DNA from 2 places in the Diplocloster hominis genome. Region 1 is predicted to be linked to the other one. Evidence: a T-box and tRNA genes for the amino acid it is inferred to sense, from the RefSeq annotation. Region 1 holds a T-box; the other holds one or more tRNA genes.

What was found. A T-box is a leader RNA that pairs with one kind of tRNA and senses whether it is charged. The one in region 1 lies ahead of ABC831_RS19110 (valine--tRNA ligase), so its partner is inferred to be a tRNA-Val.
Region 2: it has a tRNA-Val gene. The T-box ahead of ABC831_RS19110 (valine--tRNA ligase) is inferred to sense a tRNA for this amino acid. The anticodon was not compared.

Annotation. Positions count from the first base shown of each region.
Region 1 is NZ_JAWDIY010000024.1:34,518-44,665, reverse strand. It holds gene ABC831_RS19125 (DUF58 domain-containing protein) at 1-506, opposite strand, end outside; gene ABC831_RS19120 (AAA family ATPase) at 503-1,486, opposite strand; gene ABC831_RS19115 (endonuclease III domain-containing protein) at 2,033-2,674, shown strand; T-box leader at 2,827-3,059, shown strand; gene ABC831_RS19110 (valine--tRNA ligase) at 3,277-5,922, shown strand; gene ABC831_RS19105 (LTA synthase family protein) at 5,939-7,921, shown strand; gene ABC831_RS19100 (pentapeptide repeat-containing protein) at 7,875-8,732, opposite strand; gene ABC831_RS19095 (GNAT family N-acetyltransferase) at 8,806-9,426, opposite strand; gene ABC831_RS19090 (response regulator transcription factor) at 9,806-10,148, shown strand, end outside.
Region 2 is NZ_JAWDIY010000039.1:358-10,505, forward strand. It holds gene ABC831_RS22650 (DUF3048 domain-containing protein) at 336-1,496, opposite strand; tRNA gene ABC831_RS22655 (tRNA-Glu) at 1,783-1,854, shown strand; tRNA gene ABC831_RS22660 (tRNA-Thr) at 1,867-1,939, shown strand; tRNA gene ABC831_RS22665 (tRNA-Ile) at 1,949-2,022, shown strand; tRNA gene ABC831_RS22670 (tRNA-Asp) at 2,042-2,115, shown strand; tRNA gene ABC831_RS22675 (tRNA-Val) at 2,139-2,211, shown strand; tRNA gene ABC831_RS22680 (tRNA-Leu) at 2,233-2,318, shown strand; gene ABC831_RS22685 (bifunctional diguanylate cyclase/phosphodiesterase) at 2,545-4,257, shown strand; gene ABC831_RS22690 (methyltransferase) at 4,292-5,800, shown strand; gene ABC831_RS22695 (PucR family transcriptional regulator) at 5,804-7,453, shown strand; gene ABC831_RS22700 (S-methyl thiohydantoin desulfurase family protein) at 7,601-8,701, shown strand; gene ABC831_RS22705 (hydantoinase/oxoprolinase N-terminal domain-containing protein) at 8,694-10,148, shown strand, end outside.

The sequences.
Region 1 (10,148 bases):
CCGGCATGAATAAGGACGGGATAAGCGGCGGGAAGGATGTAAACCTGGGCTGGCTGTTCTGCGCGTATGCGGAAAAAGAGAAACTTCAGGTAATCATAGATCCGGAAGGATTGAATCCGGATATCCAGCCGACCGCAGGTAGAAGGGATGATTCTATAGGTAACCGTTCTGTCAGATCTTCCGTCGATACTGGCTTCTATTTTCAAACGCTGCACCTGATCGGAATTACAGTATCTGCACTCCAGGCAGATCCGAATATACGACACCGGAAGGAGAGAGCGGTTTTGGATGCGCAGTTCCACTGGAATTTCCTCACCGCGTTCTGCCATGACAACAGGCGTACGGCACTCGGCCCGGATACAGCGGTGCAGATACCAGGACAACAGCAGGCAGAAAACAGGCAGAACCAGTTCACAGGCCAGAAGGGGGATACCCCCGGGCCACCGGAACATGATCTGCAGATAAAAAGTCCCTGCAAGCAGCAGTAAATAGATCAGGATACTCATGCAGATACCTCTTTTTCAGCGGTCTCTTTACGCCCGGTCTTTTTGGGAGTCGGCGAGGGGGTGTTTTTTAGGATATCCTGAATAACATCTTCTGTCCGTGTGTGACCCGCGCGTGCTTTGGCGTTTAGATGGATACGGTGACATGCCACATCCGGAAATACATAGGCCACATCCGCAGGTATGCAGAAATCCCTTCCGTCCAGATAGGCGGTGGCTTTTGCCATTTTAGCCAACGCTATGGTACCTCTGGGGCTTAGGCCTGTCTGAATCAGCGGATGGGTTCTGGTGGCGGTGATCAGCCTTCCAATATAATTGTACAGTACGTCATGTACAAATACGGCCTGCACTTCACCCTGCATTTGGATCAGCATGTCCGGGCTGATTACCGGTTGTATTTTCTCATAAGCTTTTTTGTCAAAGGTTCCTTTGACGATCTCAATTTCATCCTTGATGTCAGGATAACCCATGGTGATACAGATAAAGAAACGGTCCAGCTGGGACTCCGGCAGCATCTGGGTGCCCGCGGAGCCAAATGGATTCTCCGTGGCAATGACCACAAACGGATCAGGGACCGGATGGGTCACCCGGTCTACCGTGACCCTGCCTTCCTCCATGACCTCCAGCAATGCGGATTGGGTTTTGGGAGAGGCCCGGTTGATCTCATCGGCCAGAAACAGATTACACATGATGGCTCCCGGCTGGTACTCGAACAGGCCGGTTTCCTTCTGAAACATCGTAAAACCTGTGATGTCCGCTGGCAGGACATCCGGCGTAAACTGAACCCGGTGCTGGAGCATACCCATGCTTCTGGAAAAAGCTACGGCCATGGTGGTCTTGCCGACACCCGGGATATCTTCTATTAATATGTGTCCTCCGGCCAGGATGGCGGACAATACTTTGCGGATACAGTCGTCCTTGCCGATGACGGCTTTTTTCACTTCATCCATAATCTGAACAGCGGTACTGCTGGTAACTGGCATATCGGTTCATCCTTTCTGGTTAGTTGCCTGTTGTGTTACGGCTTCCTTTGTCTATTCTTACAGCATTGATCCGGAGATCAATAGTCATTCGTTAATAAGATTATAGCATGCTTGTTTACAGTTATCATATACTTTGGAGCCAGGTTCAGGTCAAGAAAGTTTTTATTAATGTTTTGTGAATATTGATAAAGTTTTAACAATCGAACGAAATGGGACATGTCCATTTCGATTTGTTCCTTTTCATTTGTGCGATATCTGTATCATTTTTGAGGTAGCTGTATCATTTTTGAGTTAGCTGTTTCAATTTTGAGATAACTGTTTCATTTGTGGTTTATGCTTCATTTGTGGCTTATGTTTCATTTGGCTTATGTTTCTGATAGAAATGCAGATTATTTTACCGATTATTTTCCAGCAGAACCATTGAAATCAATCAGAAAGCAATTTATAATAACTAGGATAAGGTATACACGTATTATAAACTAACTCCCCATACAGTAACGCATACGGAATAGGTGAGGGAGGAAAGGAGCCTATAAGGATTCTAACATGACAAAAGAAGAATTGGCACTGGAAATCGTAGAACGTTTAAAAAAGGAATACCCGGATGCAGGATGTACGCTTGAGTATGCTCCGGATCAAGCGTGGAAGCTTCTGGTAAGTGTCCGCTTGGCGGCACAGTGTACGGATGCTAGAGTGAACGTGGTGGTTCAGGATCTGTATAAAGAATTCCCTGACGTGGAAGCTTTGGCGAATGCCCGGGTGGATCAGATCGAGAAAATCGTGAAACCCTGCGGCCTGGGCCATAGTAAGGCCAGGGATATAAACGCCTGTATGAGGGAACTGAGGGATCTGTATGGCGGTAAGGTGCCCGATGATTTCGATGCGCTGTTAAAGCTTCCGGGAGTTGGGAGAAAAAGTGCGAACCTGATTATGGGGGATGTGTTTGGCAAGCCGGCGATTGTGACCGATACGCATTGTATCCGCCTGGTCAACCGGATGGGCCTCGTGGACCAGATAAAGGAACCGAAGAAAGTGGAGATGGCCCTTTGGAAACTGATCCCCGCTGAAGAGGGCAGTGATTTTTGCCACAGGCTGGTTTATCATGGAAGAGATATCTGCACGGCCCGGACAAAGCCCCATTGTGAAAAATGCTGTCTGGCGGATATCTGTGTCAAAGCCGGAGTATAATTAAAGTAACGTCCGATTGAAATGAAAAAAAGTTAAAAGTGCTGGAACTTGACAAAAACATAAAATCCGATTATGATAGGCGTATCTTATTTGAAACTCTGTTGACGGCAGCAGTCAGACAGAAGCTGGCAGAGACGCAATATCATATAGAATGAACGGTAGTGAAAAAGAGGAGTACGTATTACACGCCTGTCAGAGAGGACGGTCCATAGGCTGGAAGGCTGTCCGGGAAACGGGATACGGAAGGTAGCTTTGGAACCGGAAGGCTGAACCGCGCTGATGCAGTAAGTCTTACCCGTCTTGTCCGCGTTAACAGACAGACTGAGATATATGCCGTGCCGCGGCATATAAGATAAGGTGGTACCGCGAGACATTCGCCCTTTGCTTTGTGCAGGGGCGTTTTTTTATTTCATTACCAAAGTGCTCCTATGAAATAAAAACGCTCCGCGGGGATCGCACTACGGCGGAAAGGAAGATGCCGCTTACGCGGCCCGCCGTAGGCGGAGAGTTTCGCTTGCGAAACTCTATTATATTTCGTTGGAAAGTGCTCATAGCGAAAAAAATGAACGGTTACGTTACGTAATAAGAGAAGGGAGAAACCAATGAGTAAAGAATTAAGCAAGACCTATGATCCGAGGGATATTGAGCCCAGATTATACGACAAATGGGAGACCCGCAAGTATTTTCACGCAGAGGTGGACAGGACCAAAAAGCCATTTACCATCGTGATGCCTCCGCCCAACATTACCGGCCAGCTGCATATGGGACATGCGTTGGATAATACCCTGCAGGATATTCTGATCCGCTATAAGAGAATGCAGGGTTATAATGCGCTGTGGCAGCCCGGCTGCGATCACGCCAGTATCGCCACCGAGGTCAAGATCACGGAGCAGCTGAAAAAAGAGGGAATTGACAAGGAAGATCTGGGCCGGGAGAAATTTCTGGAAAGAGCCTGGCAGTGGAAAGAGGAATACGGCGGACGGATCGTCAGCCAGTTAAAGAAGATGGGTTCTTCTGCGGACTGGGACAGAGAGCGCTTTACTATGGACGAGGGCTGTTCCAAAGCGGTGGAAGAAGTATTCCTGAAATTCTATGACGAGGGATTTATCTATAAAGGGAACCGGATCGTCAACTGGTGCCCGGTCTGCCAGACGACCATATCCGATGCGGAGGTGGAACATGAGGAACAGACCGGTCACTTCTGGCACATCAAATATCCCATCGTGGGAAGCGATGACTTCGTAACGGTAGCTACAACCAGGCCGGAAACCATGCTGGGGGACACCGCCCTGGCGGTTCATCCGGATGATGAACGCTACAGCCATCTGATCGGCAGGACCGTAATTCTGCCGCTGATGAACAGAGAGATCCCTGTCGTGGCGGACAGCTACGTGGACAAGGAATTCGGTACCGGAGTGGTAAAGATTACGCCGGCCCACGACCCGAATGACTTTGAAGTCGGAAAACGCCATGACCTGCCGGTGATCAATGTGTTAAACGACGATGCCACCATCAATGAAAATGGAGGCAGATATGCCGGGATGGAACGCTATGAAGCCCGGAAGCTGATCGTCAGGGAGTTAGAGGAACAGGGCCTTCTGGCGAAAGTGGAAGAGCATGTTCATAATGTAGGAACTCATGACCGCTGCGGGACCACCGTAGAACCCATGGTAAAACAGCAGTGGTTCGTAAAAATGGAGGAGCTGGCGAAGCCGGCCATCGAAGCGTTGAAAACGGGAGAGCTTCAGTTTGTACCCGACCGGTTTGACAAGATCTACCTTCATTGGCTGGAAAATATCCGTGACTGGTGTATCTCCAGACAGCTGTGGTGGGGACACCGGATACCGGCCTATTACTGCGGCCAGTGCGGGGAGATGGTAGTGGCAAAAGAAGCGCCCGGGGTCTGCCCGAAATGCGGCAGTACGCATTTCACACAGGATCCGGATACTCTGGACACCTGGTTCAGTTCAGCGCTGTGGCCCTTCTCCACACTGGGATGGCCGGAGAATACAGAAGATTTGGACTACTTCTATCCGACGGATGTACTGGTGACCGGATATGATATCATCTTCTTCTGGGTAGTCCGCATGGTATTTTCAGGCTATGCACATACCGGGAAATCCCCGTTCCACACGGTGCTGATCCATGGGTTGGTGAGGGATTCGAAAGGCCGTAAGATGAGTAAGTCCCTCGGAAACGGTATTGACCCGCTGGAAGTGATAGACAAATTCGGAGCGGACGCCTTAAGGCTTACTCTTGTGACCGGAAATGCGCCGGGTAACGATATGAGATTTTACTGGGAGCGTGTGGAATCCAGCAGGAATTTTGCCAACAAATTGTGGAACGCAGCCAGATTTATCATGATGAACCTGGAGGACCGGGTAATCGAGACGCCGGAAGATTTCCATCTGAAACTGGCGGACCGCTGGATCTTATCGAAAGTAAATACTCTGGCAAAAGAAGTCACCGATAACATGGACCGGTATGAACTGGGAATCGCTGTTCAGAAGGTATATGATTTTATCTGGGATGAATTCTGTGACTGGTATATCGAGATCGCCAAGTACCGGATGTACAGCAGGGAATACGACGAGGACTCCGCGGATTACGCGCTGTGGACCTTAAAGACAGTATTGACGCAGGCATTAAAATTACTGCATCCGTTTATGCCGTTCATTACGGAGGAAATCTTCTGTACACTGCATCCGGATCAGGAATCGATCATGATCTCCGACTGGCCGGTATATCAGGAAGGATGGAACTATGCGGTGGCCGAAGATATGATGGATGCGGTGAAGGACGTGGTCAGAGGTATCCGGAATGTGCGCGCAGATATGAATGTTCCGATGAAGAAAAAGGTACGCGTATTTATCGTTTCCGATAACCGTAACACCTGCGAGATGTTTGAAGCGGTGAAGAGCTCCTTTAAGATTCTGGTAGGCGCCAGCAAGATACGTGTCCAGACGGATAAAAGAGGAATCGGCGAAGACGCGGTATCCGTAGTGACTCCGAAGGCGACCATTTACATGCCGTTAGAAGAACTGGTGGATATGGAGAAGGAGAAGGCCCGTCTTACGAAAGAAAAAGAACGGCTGGAAAAAGAGCTGTCGAGAGTGAAGGGGATGTTGAGCAACGCGAATTTCCTGAACAAAGCGCCTGAGCATAAGATAAACGAAGAAAAAGAAAAGCTCAATAAATACGCGCAGATGATGGAGCAGGTTGTGGAGCGTTTGGCGTTCTGGAAATAAAGATGGAGTCAAAAGTATGAAAAAAGAATCGATCGTAACCGTTATGAACCGGCTGTCGTTACTGTTCCAGGCAATTTTATCACTTCTGGTCTATTTTATCATTGAGGCAGCTTCCAGGCATTCCGCGGCGGCTGCCTGGGTGTTCATGACGAAGAGTCCGCTGGTATTTCTATATAATGCGTTTATGGTTTTTATGACGCTGATGTTCGTATATCTGTTCCGAAGGAGAACTTTTGTGCGGGCTTTGATTGCCGGGCTCTGGCTGATTCTGGGGATCGTCAACGGTATCGTCCTGGCTAACCGGGTGACACCGCTGACGGGGCCCGATTTCAAGCTGATCTTCGACGCGGCAGAGGTTCTGGGAGCCTATATGAGTCCGCTGAAAGTAATCGGAGCGGCAGTTGGTTTGGCGGCTGTAGTGGTGGGACTGGTGATCCTATACCGGAAAGCGCCGAAGTTTCAGGGGAAAATGCATTATTTGCGAAATGTCGGGATGGTGGCTTCGGTCTGCGTCCTTTTTGGACTGGCTACCCATTTGGCGCTGAACAACCGGATTCTGTCGTCCTACTTTGGAAATATAGCGTTCGCCTATGAGGATTATGGGTTTCCTTACTGTTTTACCAGCACCCTGTTTGGAACCGGGATGGATGCGCCCCACGATTATTCGGACAAATCCATCCGTAAAATTCTGGCCAGCGAGGGTGATGTAAAAGAAACCATGCCGGGTGATATGGATTTCCCGAATATTATATTTGTACAGCTGGAGTCTTTTTTTGATCCGAAGGAAGTGGAGTTCCTGGAAATGTCAGAAGATCCGATACCGAATTTCCGCGATTTGATGCAGAAATATTCTTCCGGCTACTACAAGGTGCCATCCGTTGGGGCAGGGACTGCGAACACGGAGTTCGAGACGATTACCGGTATGAATCTGAGAGATTTCGGACCGGGAGAGTATCCTTATAAGACCATCCTGCAGGAAACTACCTGTGAAAGCATGGCTTATGTTCTGAAAGAGCTGGGTTACGGCACGCATGCCATTCATAACAACACGGCCAGTTTCTATGACAGGCGGGATGTATTTTCCAAGCTGGGGTTTGATACATTTACCTCCAGGGAAATGATGGACATCAAAGAGTTGACGCCCAATGGCTGGCCCAAGGACGAGATCCTGGTGGATTGTATTCTGGATGCGCTGAAGTCAACTCCGGAGCCGGATTATGTATTTACCATAACCGTCCAGTCTCACGGAGACTATCCGGAGGAGCCGCTGCTTGAGAATCCGAAGATCAAAGTCAGCGGACCGGACACGGAAGGCCAGAGAAACGCATGGGAATACTATGTGAATCAGATCTATGAGGTGGATGCCTTTATCGGCCATCTGGTGGAAGCGCTGGAAGCATACGCAGAGGACACCGTACTGTTTCTGTATGGGGATCATCTGCCTACCATGGGTCTTAAGGTAAATGAGGTCAAAAGCAGGTACTTGTTCGAAACGGAATATGTAATCTGGGATAATATAGGACTTGAGAAAAAAGACCAGACGCTTACGGCCTATCAGGCGGGGGCAGAGGTGTTAAAGCAGATCGGGATTCAAAAAGGGACTATATTTACCTATCATCAGACCCGGAGAAAAACCAAACATTACCTGGTGGACCTGCAGGAACTGCAGTATGATATGCTGTATGGGAAGCAGTATGTGTACGGGCAGGAGAGTCCTTATGAGCCCACGGATCTGCAGATGGGTGTGAAGCCCGTGATGATTGATCAGGTGTTTGTGGGACATAATGGGAAAGTTTATGTCCGGGGTGAGAATTTTACCGAGAACAGCAGGATCGTGATTAATGGAGAGCAGGTGGAGACACTGTTCATTAACTCGGGGGTATTGAGACTGTTGGATGCAAAGCCAAAGTCTGGTGATCTGGTGCAGGTGCAGCAGGTCAGTTCGAAGAACACTATACTGTATTCTTCCGGGGAGTGGGCATATCGGTCTTCCAGGTAGATGGATAATCCAAATGATAGGGTAATTTTGTATTACGATTTCCTTTTGCGGAATTCACTTGTCCTTGCGTCAAAAATACAGCTTCGCTTAAATCTGCATTACTAAAGTTAGCATCCCTTGTGTCAGCTCCTAAAAAAATTGTTCCATTAAAAAGGCTCTTTTCAAAATTTGCTGCTATTAAAAGCTTTGTGCTAAGGTCTGCACCGCTCATGTCCTGTCCCTTGAAATTGCCTCCAAGAAAATTAGCCGGGACTTTTTTCTTTTCACTATGAATACTTTGCAAAAGCAGCTTACACACTTGTTTTAAAAAATGATTCGCCCTGAGTCTGTATTGCTCCAAATCTACAGATAAGATACTATTGGGGCGGTAATGGCACATTTTTATATTTTCCTCAATCAAACACTGAATGGATTTTACTAACGGTTTTGCAGAAATAAGCGACATTGCTTCTATCAAATAATATCTGATTTGATAAAGCTGAAATACAATTATAAAAACATCAAAAATTTCTGTTGATTGGTTTGGGATGTCATTCCAAGTCTTACCTTGATAAATAACTTGTGTTACCTGTTGTCCGGCACCGAAACAGTCATAACCGATACAACCCTTCATTTTCTGCTTTTCAAGCTGCGAATGTATTTTACATCGGTAGTCTTTTAACAAATTGGTACAAGGCTGCCCTGAATCTTTATCTTTTGGAAAGCCATCAATTTTTGAAAAATACAGAGCGGTACAACACAATCCTGAACATTTTGAACAATCCGACTTCATATGTTCCCATATTTTATCATTTCTTTCATGTATCATCATATATTTTTAGCTCCTGCAACTTTTGATAAGCCGTTCTGCTTAACTTTCCGATCAATGGGAACGGATAGGGCTGTTACATCAGTTCTATTGCCTTACTGTAAACGAAACATGTTAGTGAAACTTTGCCTTTCGGCATTACCAATACGACTTCTTTTTCTTCCATTCTTTTAAATCCTCTATGCTCATAAAACTGATATGTACATGCATCATCAGTATAAAGAAAAAGTGTTTTTCCTTTTTCTTTTTTTTCCAGGGCATTAAGCAAAGCTGTACCGATGCCCTTTATTTTGCAATCGGGGTCTGCGGCGAGAAATATAATTTCACCATCAGGCGTATTAGATTTCAAATAGTGTGCTAACTGTTCTTTTGTGGTCTCTTCATAGAGACCTGCGCCGCCCTTAAAGAAAGACTTTAGTATCACATCAACAAATTTGACGTAGATTTTTTGCAGTAAGCTCTGCTGTTTCTTTTCTTCGCCTTTCATTTCTGCCAATAAAACACCCACAAATTCACCGTCCGCATATGCCGCCAAAATTTGTGTTGCACGATTGATTTCAAGATACCAAAAATATCGGCCGTAAGCATTAAGCAGAAATTTGTTGTTCAAATACCAGTCAAAGTGCATTCCCTTAACAGCAAATTGAATGGCTTTTTTATAATCTTTTTTTCGTATGTCTTTAATTTCTATATTCAAAACGATACCTCAACTATTTTTGATTTGTGGAGTGCGTCTTATCCGCCTAAGCGGAATCTTCTTGTTCCTTATACTCTAAATTTTAATACAGAATCTGTCAAGTTGTTTCATTTGTACCGCATATAATCTTTGGCTGCGAATCTCAATGATGATAATGATGGGAGGGCAGACTTTCCTGAATGCTTTTTCAACAGCGCCATGTTATAATAAAAAACAGCAGTGCCCGGAAAACTTTGCCGTAACCGGAAAACATCGCTGTAACCGAATAACAATTTGATAACTAAGAGAAGAATTGATTGTAAGATTTTCGTAAGAAATATACCTGCGTGTTTGTAAGATATCCATATTATGATAGGATTGTTCTTAAGGAGGAGATCAGATGAACGGATGTGTACTGGTCGTAGACGACGACAAAGAGATAGTAAAAGCCATATCGATCCTGCTGGAAAAGGAAGGCTACACGGTTCAGAAAGCCTATGACGGCCTGGAAGCATTACAGAAGATCGCGGAATATCCGGTACAGCTGATATTGATCGATGTGATGATGCCGAGGTTAGACGGCCTGTCCGCAGTGATGAAGATACGGGAAAGAAAGAATCTGCCGATCATCGTCTTAAGCGCCAAGAGTGAGAATACGGATAAAGTTCTGGGCCTTTCCATGGGGGCCGATGATTATGTGACCAAACCGTATGATCCGCAGGAACTGATGGCGCGGGTACGCA
Region 2 (10,148 bases), on a different contig from region 1:
CAAGAAGGCACCCAAAGTGCGAATAACGGCTTACTAAGGGCGATGTGTTATTACAGGGCGTAACGCTTATTAGCTGCCGAATACGCGTCTGGTACTGCCTCTTGGTTGTTCTTTGGGAAGTAACATGCAGTACGGCTGTATGGGACATTTACAGGCTCAGGGAATCACTTATATGGAAAGAATCTGGCAAAGAAAGTCCTACATAGGAAACAAAAAAGGAAGGCTAACTCATTCATGAGCAGCCTTCCTTTCACATATAACGGATCTTATAATCTGCAAACGTATAATCTGAATAATAAATTAGGAATTCGTCTTTTACGATTTAGCCGTTCATCTTATTCGTAAATGATCTGTCTGCCATTCTGCGCTATACCGATAAACGTCTTACCTGTGTTCAGGACAATTTCATTTCCATTATCATCGTAATATTTGGTAGGTTCATTATCGGATGATTTTTTCCAGGTGATGTGAATGCCTTTTCCTTTTGTAAAGTAATATCCATCGCTGGTGGTGTCTTTTACATTGAATCTCAAATACTTATTATCCTGGCGGTAATCCCAATAAGTGCTCTGTACAATTACATTATCGAAGGAGAGCTGTTTGTCGGTGAGCTTATCGATCTGAGGCTGACCATACAGGGATTTGTAGTAAACACCCTCCTCTTCGTTGTATTCCAGTGATGTCTTGGTGGTAGTGAAAATCTTGGAAAAATCAATCTTCTTCGCATCAAAGACACCGGGCGCATCTTCCAGGGTATTGGGCTCGGAGACGGTGGCGAAGGTAAAGTGATCAGGATGATAATATTTTTCCCTGTGTTCAGTCTCATAACCCAGGGCGGATATGGCAGCTGTAAGTTTTTCACCGTTGGTGTAGCCGTTATGAATCGTGGGATTCTTTGGATCGGAACGGTAGAAGGCCTCGCTGCCCAGAGCCGGTGAGCTGTTACCGGGTACCCCGACAGAGGCTGCGCTTAAATTATCCACATCGGAACGGTCAACCATTTCTCTGAGATAAAACGGTCCGCCCCAGTGGATGTAGAAAGCATCCCATTCCTGAGACCAATAGACATAATAATCACGGCCGCTTCGTATATTTCCGATCTGTTTCAGATCCTGCCACTGTTCGATTACACCCATCTGACGGGACATTTCGCCCTCTTCCATACATTCATACAGGACTCCGGCGGAACCAATACCATACTGTGGCTGGGAACCTTTGTCTGTAGGAAACATAACGGCTATGGGCCGGGCAGAAGCAGTTTCCGGGGATATCCATTCGTTGGTCATGACACTGCGCACCATACCTTCTTCCGGAGGTTCGTCAGATTTGACCTGCTCAGTATCTTGCGTGTCGTTCTCTTCCGGTGCAGGAGCCGTGCTTTCCACAGGCGCCGGTGTTTCTTTGCTTTCAGCATCTTTTTCTTTGTCCTTACCGCATCCGGTCAGCGCCAGGGTGACAGTCAGGGACACCAGTAGAAGAATACTATATTTCTTCATCTTTTTACCCTCTCTTTTTAAAATTTCAGTTTTCTATTTGTCCGGCCGAAAAAGATATCGTTCGGAAAATGAACAGAAAACATATATATCTTTTATCTTAACACACTGGTACTGGTGAATACAATGACAAATTGTGATGAAAAAATTTAAAAACCCCCTTGCCAAATTAAAAAAGATATGCTATTATAGTCAAGCGTCAGGTTAGCAGCCAGACAGAAAACTGATAAAAAGACAATGCGAATCTCTCCTTGAGTCTGGTACAGGTACCAACTCAGGAATTAGATCTGGCTCCATGGTCAAGCGGTTAAGACACCGCCCTTTCACGGCGGTAACAGGGGTTCAAATCCCCTTGGAGTCATTTTGAGGTTACGCCGATGTGGCTCAATTGGCAGAGCAGCTGATTTGTAATCAGCAGGTTATCGGTTCGAGTCCGATCATCGGCTTTTGCTTGCGGACCTTTAGCTCAGTTGGTTAGAGCAACCGGCTCATAACCGGTCGGTCCTGGGTTCGAGTCCCCGAAGGTCCATTTTTAACAAAAAGATTTTGGCCCAATGGCTCAGTTGGTTAGAGCGCCGCCCTGTCACGGCGGAGGTCGCGGGTTCGAGTCCCGCTTGGGTCGTTTCTATTCGAATATTCGTGTGTGGGATCTTAGCTCAGCTGGGAGAGCATCTGCCTTACAAGCAGAGGGTCACAGGTTCGAGCCCTGTAGGTCCCATTCGGGGTTTATACTCTGAATGCCGGCGTGGCGGAACTGGCAGACGCACAGGACTTAAAATCCTGCGGGACTAATCTCCCGTACCGGTTCGATTCCGGTCGCCGGCAGTAACGAAAAGCTTCAAGTGTTGATACTACAGCATTTGGAGCTTTTCCTTTTTATTCAGCAGGGATATCCCGTTTAATGGACAGAGCGGTTACGGGAGCGCGTTACCAGAGGACTGCATCGAATTGATATTATGTTACATATTTGCTATAATTATATCAGTTTGTAATTACACAGGATAATACTGTATTTCCCGAACACAGGGAGCTGTGAAATCGGAGGACATTTATGAAAAATCCAGATAATATTATGGAAGGATTTCAACTGGACTCGAAACTGTTTTATGAGGCAATCATCAACAGCACCGACGACTACATTTATATTATTAATATGAAGACGGATGTGGCGCTGGTCACCCCAAACATGCAGCGGGACTTCGAACTGCCGGGGAGGGTAGTGAACGGTTTGGTAGACGTGTGGGCAAAGCTGATTCATGAGAGGGATAAAGAGCGCTATTTTAATTCCATTGACCTTATGCTGCGAGGAGAGACCAACGAGCACAATGTAGAATACCAGGTGAAGAACCGGAAGGGTGAGTACATATGGATTCTGTGCCGGGGAATCCTGCAGCGGGATGAGAATGGGGAACCTTTGATGTTCGCAGGCGTGGTCAGTGAGCTGGGAAAGCAGGGCAAGATTGATTATATCAGCGGGCTGTTCACACACAGGGAATGTGAGAAGAAGATCGGCGGATTATTTGAAAAAGGTCTGGCGGATTCCTGCGGTATTATGCTGTTGGGACTGGACGATTTCATACGGATCAACGATCTGAACAGCCATGCCTTCGGGGACGCGGTTCTGCGGCAGTTTGCCCAGGGGGTTCAGCAGCTTCTGCCGACGGAGGCCAGCATATACCGGTTTGACGGGGATGAATTCGCGATTGTATATCCAGACGCCGCCTCAGAAAAACTGGAATCCCTCTATGACAAAATATATGCGTACTGCAATCATCCGCAGCGGTTGGATGAAGTTACGTATTTTTGTACAGTGTCGGCAGGTGCCGCATTATTGGGGAGGGACAGCGATAATTACCCGGGGATTATCCGATGTGCATCCAGTGCATTGGAAGCTTCCAAAAAACGGGGAAAGAATGTTCTGACACTGTATTCGCCGGAATTGATGCAGGGGAAGATCCGGGCACTGGAAATGACCAATCAGCTGCAGCTCAGTGTGATGGAAGGAATGAAAAACTTCCGTTTGGTTTACCAGCCCTTTGTGTATAGCGACAGTCTGAAGATCGCGGGAGCGGAAGCCTTATTGCGCTGGTCCTGTGAACCTTTTGGCGAGGTGTCTCCTATGGAATTCATTCCGCTACTGGAATCCAGCGGCTTGATATTGCCTGTGGGTAAGTGGGTATTGGATCAGGCTGCCATGACCTGCAGGGCGTGGAGTGAGGTACAGGATGATTTTGTTATGAATATCAATGTTTCCTATTTACAGATGCTGGATGAGGAGTTTATTCCCACGGTGGAACAGACCCTGTGCAAGTATGAGGTTGATCCGAAACATATTGTGTTAGAGCTGACGGAAAGCTATTTCGTCACTAATATGGGGGCGCTAAGAGAGACGTTCCGCAGACTCAGGGATTCCAATATAAAAATCGCCATGGATGATTTTGGCACCGGCTATTCCTCGCTGGGAATGCTGGCACAGTCACCGGCGGATATTGTGAAAATAGACCGGTTGTTTATTACGGATATTGCAGAGATGAAGAATGCGTTTAACCGCAATTTTATCGGTTCCGTGATCAAACTCTGCCACAGTGTGGGAATCGCTGTGTGTGTAGAAGGCGTGGAGCGGACCGAGGAACTGGATGCGGTCTGTAATATGGAGGCGGACTGCATCCAGGGATTTTACATTTCCAGACCGATATCGGAAGAGACATTTCGGGATAAATATCTGACGGAACATGGAACAGTCTGTACACAGACACCCGTGTGATCCCAGATAAGCAAGGGTAAAAGGAAAAACATTCATGGTGATGGAACTTTGGAAGGCGATAACAGAAAATGCGGATGTCCGGCAGAATCTCAGCAAACTCCGTATGGAAATAAAGCAGCAACAGGGAAAAGAAGAGCTGCGGCAGGGTATCAAAGGGAACGAAGAAAGACTGGCGGAGCTTCTCCGGCATGAGGATGCCAAAACGAGAAAAAATGCGGCATTGCTGATGGGGGAACTGGGGGATGATCTTTACCTGGACGCGCTGTATGAGGCTTATGAGGCTGAGCCGCAGCGTTTTGTGAAAAGTTCCTATCTGACTGCGATGAAAAATATGGATTGTAAAAGGTACAGGGATCAGCTGAATAAGCGCCTGGATCTTTTACTTACAGAGGAAATGAACCCGGAAAATCAAAAACATCTGACGGAGGAAATCCGCTGTCTGTCGGATCTGCTGGTTGGCCTCCAAGGCGTAATACAGCATTCGTTCAGGGGAATGGAAGAAACCTACGATATTATTCTGCTGACGAACCGGGATCATCAGGACGTAACACTGCAGGCACTGGAGAAATACGAGCCCCGGGCGCAGGCCAAGATATTTGGGGCCGGAATTACAGCGCGGGTTAAGAATCTGAACTGGGTTAATAAAATCCGTACCTACCAGGAGCTGCTGTTTGTGGTGAATGGATTGCGCACCTGCCCGGCTGGTGCGGAGGATGCGGCCCAAGCGGTTGTACAATCAGGGGTTTTTGATTTCCTTTACAAGGCTCATCGAGGACAGCCTCCTTATTATTTCCGGATCGAAGTAAAGAGTAAGAGGGAGCCAGGGGCCAGAGGGGTGTTTGCCAAACGTCTGGCCGCACGGATAGAACAGTTGTCTGAGCGCAGGCTGATCAATTCCGTATCCAGTTATGAATTTGAGATCAGATTGATCGAGAACCGGGCGGGAGCTTTTAACGTGCTGGTGAAATTATTTACCATCCGGGATGAACGCTTCTCTTACCGGAAGGAAGTCACAGCGGCCAGCATAAAGCCGGTGAACGCCGCGCTTACCGCGTCGCTTGCCATGGATTATCTGAAGGAAGACGCAGCTGTGCTGGATCCCTTCTGCGGCGTGGGAACCATGCTGATCGAGCGGTACAAGGCTCTTAAGGCCAACACTTCTTATGGGATCGACTACCTGGCGGAAGCGGTCCAAAAAGCCCGTCTGAACACAGAGGCAGCCGGACAGATCATTCATTATGTTCACAGAGATTTTTTTGATTTTCAGCATGAGTATCTTTTTGATGAGATCTTTACCGATATGCCGTTTCGCTCCGGTCAGAAGCCGGAGGAAGAGATCCATGAGCTGTACCGGAAGTTTTTCCCGGCTGCGGGGAAGGTTCTGAAAGAAGACGGGACCATGGTGCTATACACCCATAACCGGGATGACGTCAGAAAATATTCCGCGGCAGGTGGTTTTCGGCTGAAGGAAGAATTCGTCATATCAAAAAAAGAGGGAACCTACGTGATGATCCTTCGGAAGGGACAGTTAAAGGGGAGATGATATATGAGCATTACGATCAGAGATCTGCTCCATCTGCCGTCCTTAAGTTCGGCCAGGGTTGTGGCCGGCCACAGCGGTCTTGATAAAATCGTAGCGACCATATCCGTGCTGGAATATGCAGAGCCTACGGCCTTTCAGGACGAGTTGTTTCAGAATAATGAATTTTATGGCAGTGAGATCGTCATCACAGGCCTGATCACGATAAAGGATGATGTGGGCGCCCAGTGCCGGTGTATCCGGCGGCTGCACGAGGCAGGAGAAGTCGGCTTGATCCTGTATTACGTGGGGATCTTTCTGCCGCGCATAAGTCCGGAGCTCATAAGCCTGGCGGATGAACTGGGCTTTACGCTGATCTGTATGCCGGAGAACCGTATGGATCTGCGCTACAGCGAGGTGATCTATGAAGTGACGGAGGCGATCGTGAAGGACCGGATGGGGGATGCCTATCTGGTGGGAGAGATGCTGGAGAGGATCGCATTTTTGCCGGACATACAGAGAAATATGGATTCGGTGCTGCGGATGTTAAGTGACCGGCTGACCAGCTCCCTGTTTTTGACTGACGCACAGTTCCATGCGGTTAATATAGAGACGTGGCCGAGAAATGGAAACATTGGGTTTGAGGAGATCGCGGAGTATTTTGAACGGCAGACGGAACGGCTGCCGGCGGGGCCGCAGATGATCACGGTCCATCGGCGGGATTTTTGTATTTTCCACAGCTGTTTAAAAGACATGAACCAGTCAAAACTTCATCTCATCCTGCTGAAAGAGAAGGCAGCGCTGCCCGAGGCGCTGTGCAGGCAGGCGCTGGAGGTGGTTCGGCTGTTTATCAGCATCTGGAGCCAGGGACACGGGAATGTGGGGCGGGAAGAGCTGGTGCGGGCGATTCTGAAAGATGAGCCGGTTAAAATGAGACGGCTGGCAGAGATTCTGCACGTGGATGTGGAAGCGATTCATCACATGATTTTGATCCGGCTTCCGGAAGGGGAAGACGGTGAGTCGCAAAAATCGGTACGGTATCTTCTGGAGCAATGTGCCCGTTTTCTGAAGGAATCCTATGAAACCAGTCTGTCGGCAGTATATGAACATAATCTGGTCTTGTTTACAGGAAATGAAAGGATCAGAGGCGGATGGATGAACATTCTACGCCTGCTGTTAGAAGAGCTGAAGGAGCAGGTCCCGCAGGCCGCCCTGGCGGCAATCCGGGGGCTGGAAAATACGGCGGAAGTCCGGAAAGCCTTTTTAGACTGCATAGAATATATGGATACAGCCAGAATGATATTTCCAGGCAGAGAGATCATCACGCTGCAGGAAATCCGGTTTGCGCGCAGGTGCCGGGAGATACTGGACACAGGGGAAGCCGCGGTGGAACAACAGCTGGCGATCTTCCGGGGCTTGGACAGACAAAAGGACAAAGAGCTGTACCAGACATTGGAAGTTTATCTGCTGGATGCGGATCAGAGCGTGACGGTCACAGCCGAGCTGCTCTATGTCCACAAGAACACCATCAAATACCGGATCGGCAGACTCAGCGAGATCCTGCAGTGCCGGGTCAGCGAATTGCCGGGAGCCTTTGACCTGTACCAGGCGGCTGCGGTAAAAAGGCTGTTGGAGGGGAACGTATCTTTGTCCGAAAGGACAAAAACCGAACGGTAAATTTTTGCCGGGAGCCTAATTACAAATCCGATTCAATAAATTTATAATAGAACGTATAAGCCGGCGGCGGTTTGCCGCCGGTATTCTATTTCACAGGACGAAGCACCTGCCTGTGAAAATCTAAAGAGTGCCAAAGGAGGGTATCAATTGAGAAAAATAGGATTACAAGAAATAGAGGATATCGCTCTGGGAGCCGCGCTGTTAGGCGCCGGCGGAGGAGGAGATCCCTATATCGGAAAATTGGTGGCCATGGGGGCTGTGAAGGAATGCGGTCCGGTGGATCTGCTGGACCCGGAGGAAGTACCGGACGACGCGCTGATCGTCCCGATCGCCATGATGGGAGCGCCGACGATTCTGGGAGAGAAGGGAATAGGCGGGGAGGAATACAAAACCCTGACCGATATGGTATCCCAGTTTTTTGGACGGGAAATCTATGCGTTTATGCCCATCGAGGCAGGCGGAGTAAACAGTATGCTGCCAATCGCCGCGGCCGCCAGGATGGGGCTGCCGATGGTGGACGCAGACGGAATGGGCCGGGCTTTCCCGGAACTGCAGATGGTGACGTTCACGATCGGCGGGATGAAGGCGACGCCAATGGCGCTGACCGATGAAAAAGGCAACTGCGCCATCTTCCGGACCATAACCAACCAGTGGACGGAGGAGCTGGCCAGGGCGGTGACCATGAGCTGCGGCGGTTCCGTCTCAGTGGCGCTGTACTGCATGGATGGGAAGAATCTGAAAGCCTACGCGGTAAAAAATATAGTAACCAGAAGCCAGAAATTAGGAGAAGCCATACGGAAAGTAAAAGAGATCCCCACTGGCACTCCGGAGGAGAATTTCCTGGCGTACTCCGAAGGATTCCGTCTCTTCCGGGGAAAGATCAGTGATGTGCTCCGGGAGACCAGGGAAGGCTTTAACTTCGGAAAGGTCATTCTGGACGGGATCGGCGAATACAAAGGCCGCCGGGCGGCGGTGGAGTTCCAGAACGAAAACCTGACGGCGGAAGTGGACGGTGAAATCCTGGCAACGGTGCCGGATCTGATCTGTCTGGTGGATGCGGAGACTTTTTATCCGGTAACGACAGATGCGTTAAAATACGGAAAACGGGTTCTGCTGATCGGGCTGAAGTGTTTTGAAATGTGGCGTTCCGAGGAAGGACTTAAGCTGGTGGGGCCGCGGTATTTCGGCTGTGACACGGATTACATACCGGTAGAAGAGAGGGTGAAAGGGGGACGCACAGATGTATAGGCTGGGTATTGACGTAGGAGGAACGAATACGGATGCTGTCCTGATCGATGAGCAGCTCCAGGTGACGGCGGAGGTAAAATATCCGACCTCAGCGGATATTTACGATGGAATCGTGGGCGCGCTGCGGGAGGTCCTGCGGGTATCCGGCGTGGACAAATCGGAGATATCGATGGCAATGCTGGGAACCACACAGTGCACCAATGCGATCGTTGAGCGCAAGCATCTGGCTCCCATCGGAATCCTGCGGATCGGGGCGCCGGCTACCAGAGGAATCCGTCCAATGGTGGACTGGGCGGAAGATATCTGCCGGATCGCAGCAGGCTCTGCCATCGTAGGCGGAGGTTTTGAATATGACGGCAAAGAGCTGGCCCCTTTTGACCGGGAGGCAGCCCGCGCTTTCTTTGAGGAAATGAAGGGACAGGTGGAAGCCATCGCCATCTCCTGTGTATTTTCCACGGTCCGGGACGACCATGAGAAAGAAGCGGCGAAGCTTTGCAGAGAGATCATGGGAGAAAATATCCCCATCTCCATATCCAGTGAGATCGGTTCAATGGGCTTAATCGAGCGGGAGAACGCGACCATATTAAACGCCGCCCTGTGCCAGGTAGCCAAGCGGTTCACAGAAGGATTCGCCAGAAGCCTTCAGGAAGAGGGGGTAAATAACGCCAGAATCTATCTGTCCCAGAACGACGGAACCCTGATGACCATGGAATACGCCCGCAGATACCCGATCCTGACCATCGCCTGCGGGCCGACGAATTCCATCTGCGGTGCCGGTTATCTGAGCAGCCGCAAAGACGCCGTAGTGATCGACGTAGGAGGCACCACAACGGACCTGGGTGTCATCCAGAACGGCTTCCCCAGGGAATCCGGGGTCGCCGTCACCATCGGCGGCGTACGCACCAACTTCCGCATGCCGGATGTGATCTCCATCGGCCTGGGCGGGGGTTCCATCGTCCGGCAGCTGCCGGACGGAAGTGTCACCGTAGGGCCGGACAGTGTCGGCTATGAGATCACGACAAAAGCATTAGTATTCGGCGGAGACACCATGACAGCCACCGATGCAGCGGTACGTCTGGGCATGGCAGATATCGGGGATAAGTCTCTGGCGGCTAACATGGAAGAAGAGACAGCCAAAAAAGCCATGGAAGCCATCCGGGCATTCATCGAAGACGGAATCGACGCCATGAAAACCTCGAATCAGGCGGTAGATGTCATCCTGACCGGCGGTGGTTCAATCATCGTCCCGGAAGATCTGAAAGGGGCCGCCGCAGTGACCAAGCCGGAACACTACGGCACAGCCAACGCCATAGGCTCCGCCATATCCAAAGTAAGCGGAACCCTGGAACAGCTGATCAATTACGACGAAGTCCCCCGCGAAGAAGCCCTGGAGCAAGCCCGCATAGAAGCCACGGAGCTGGCCATATCAGCAGGCGCCCTCCGCGAT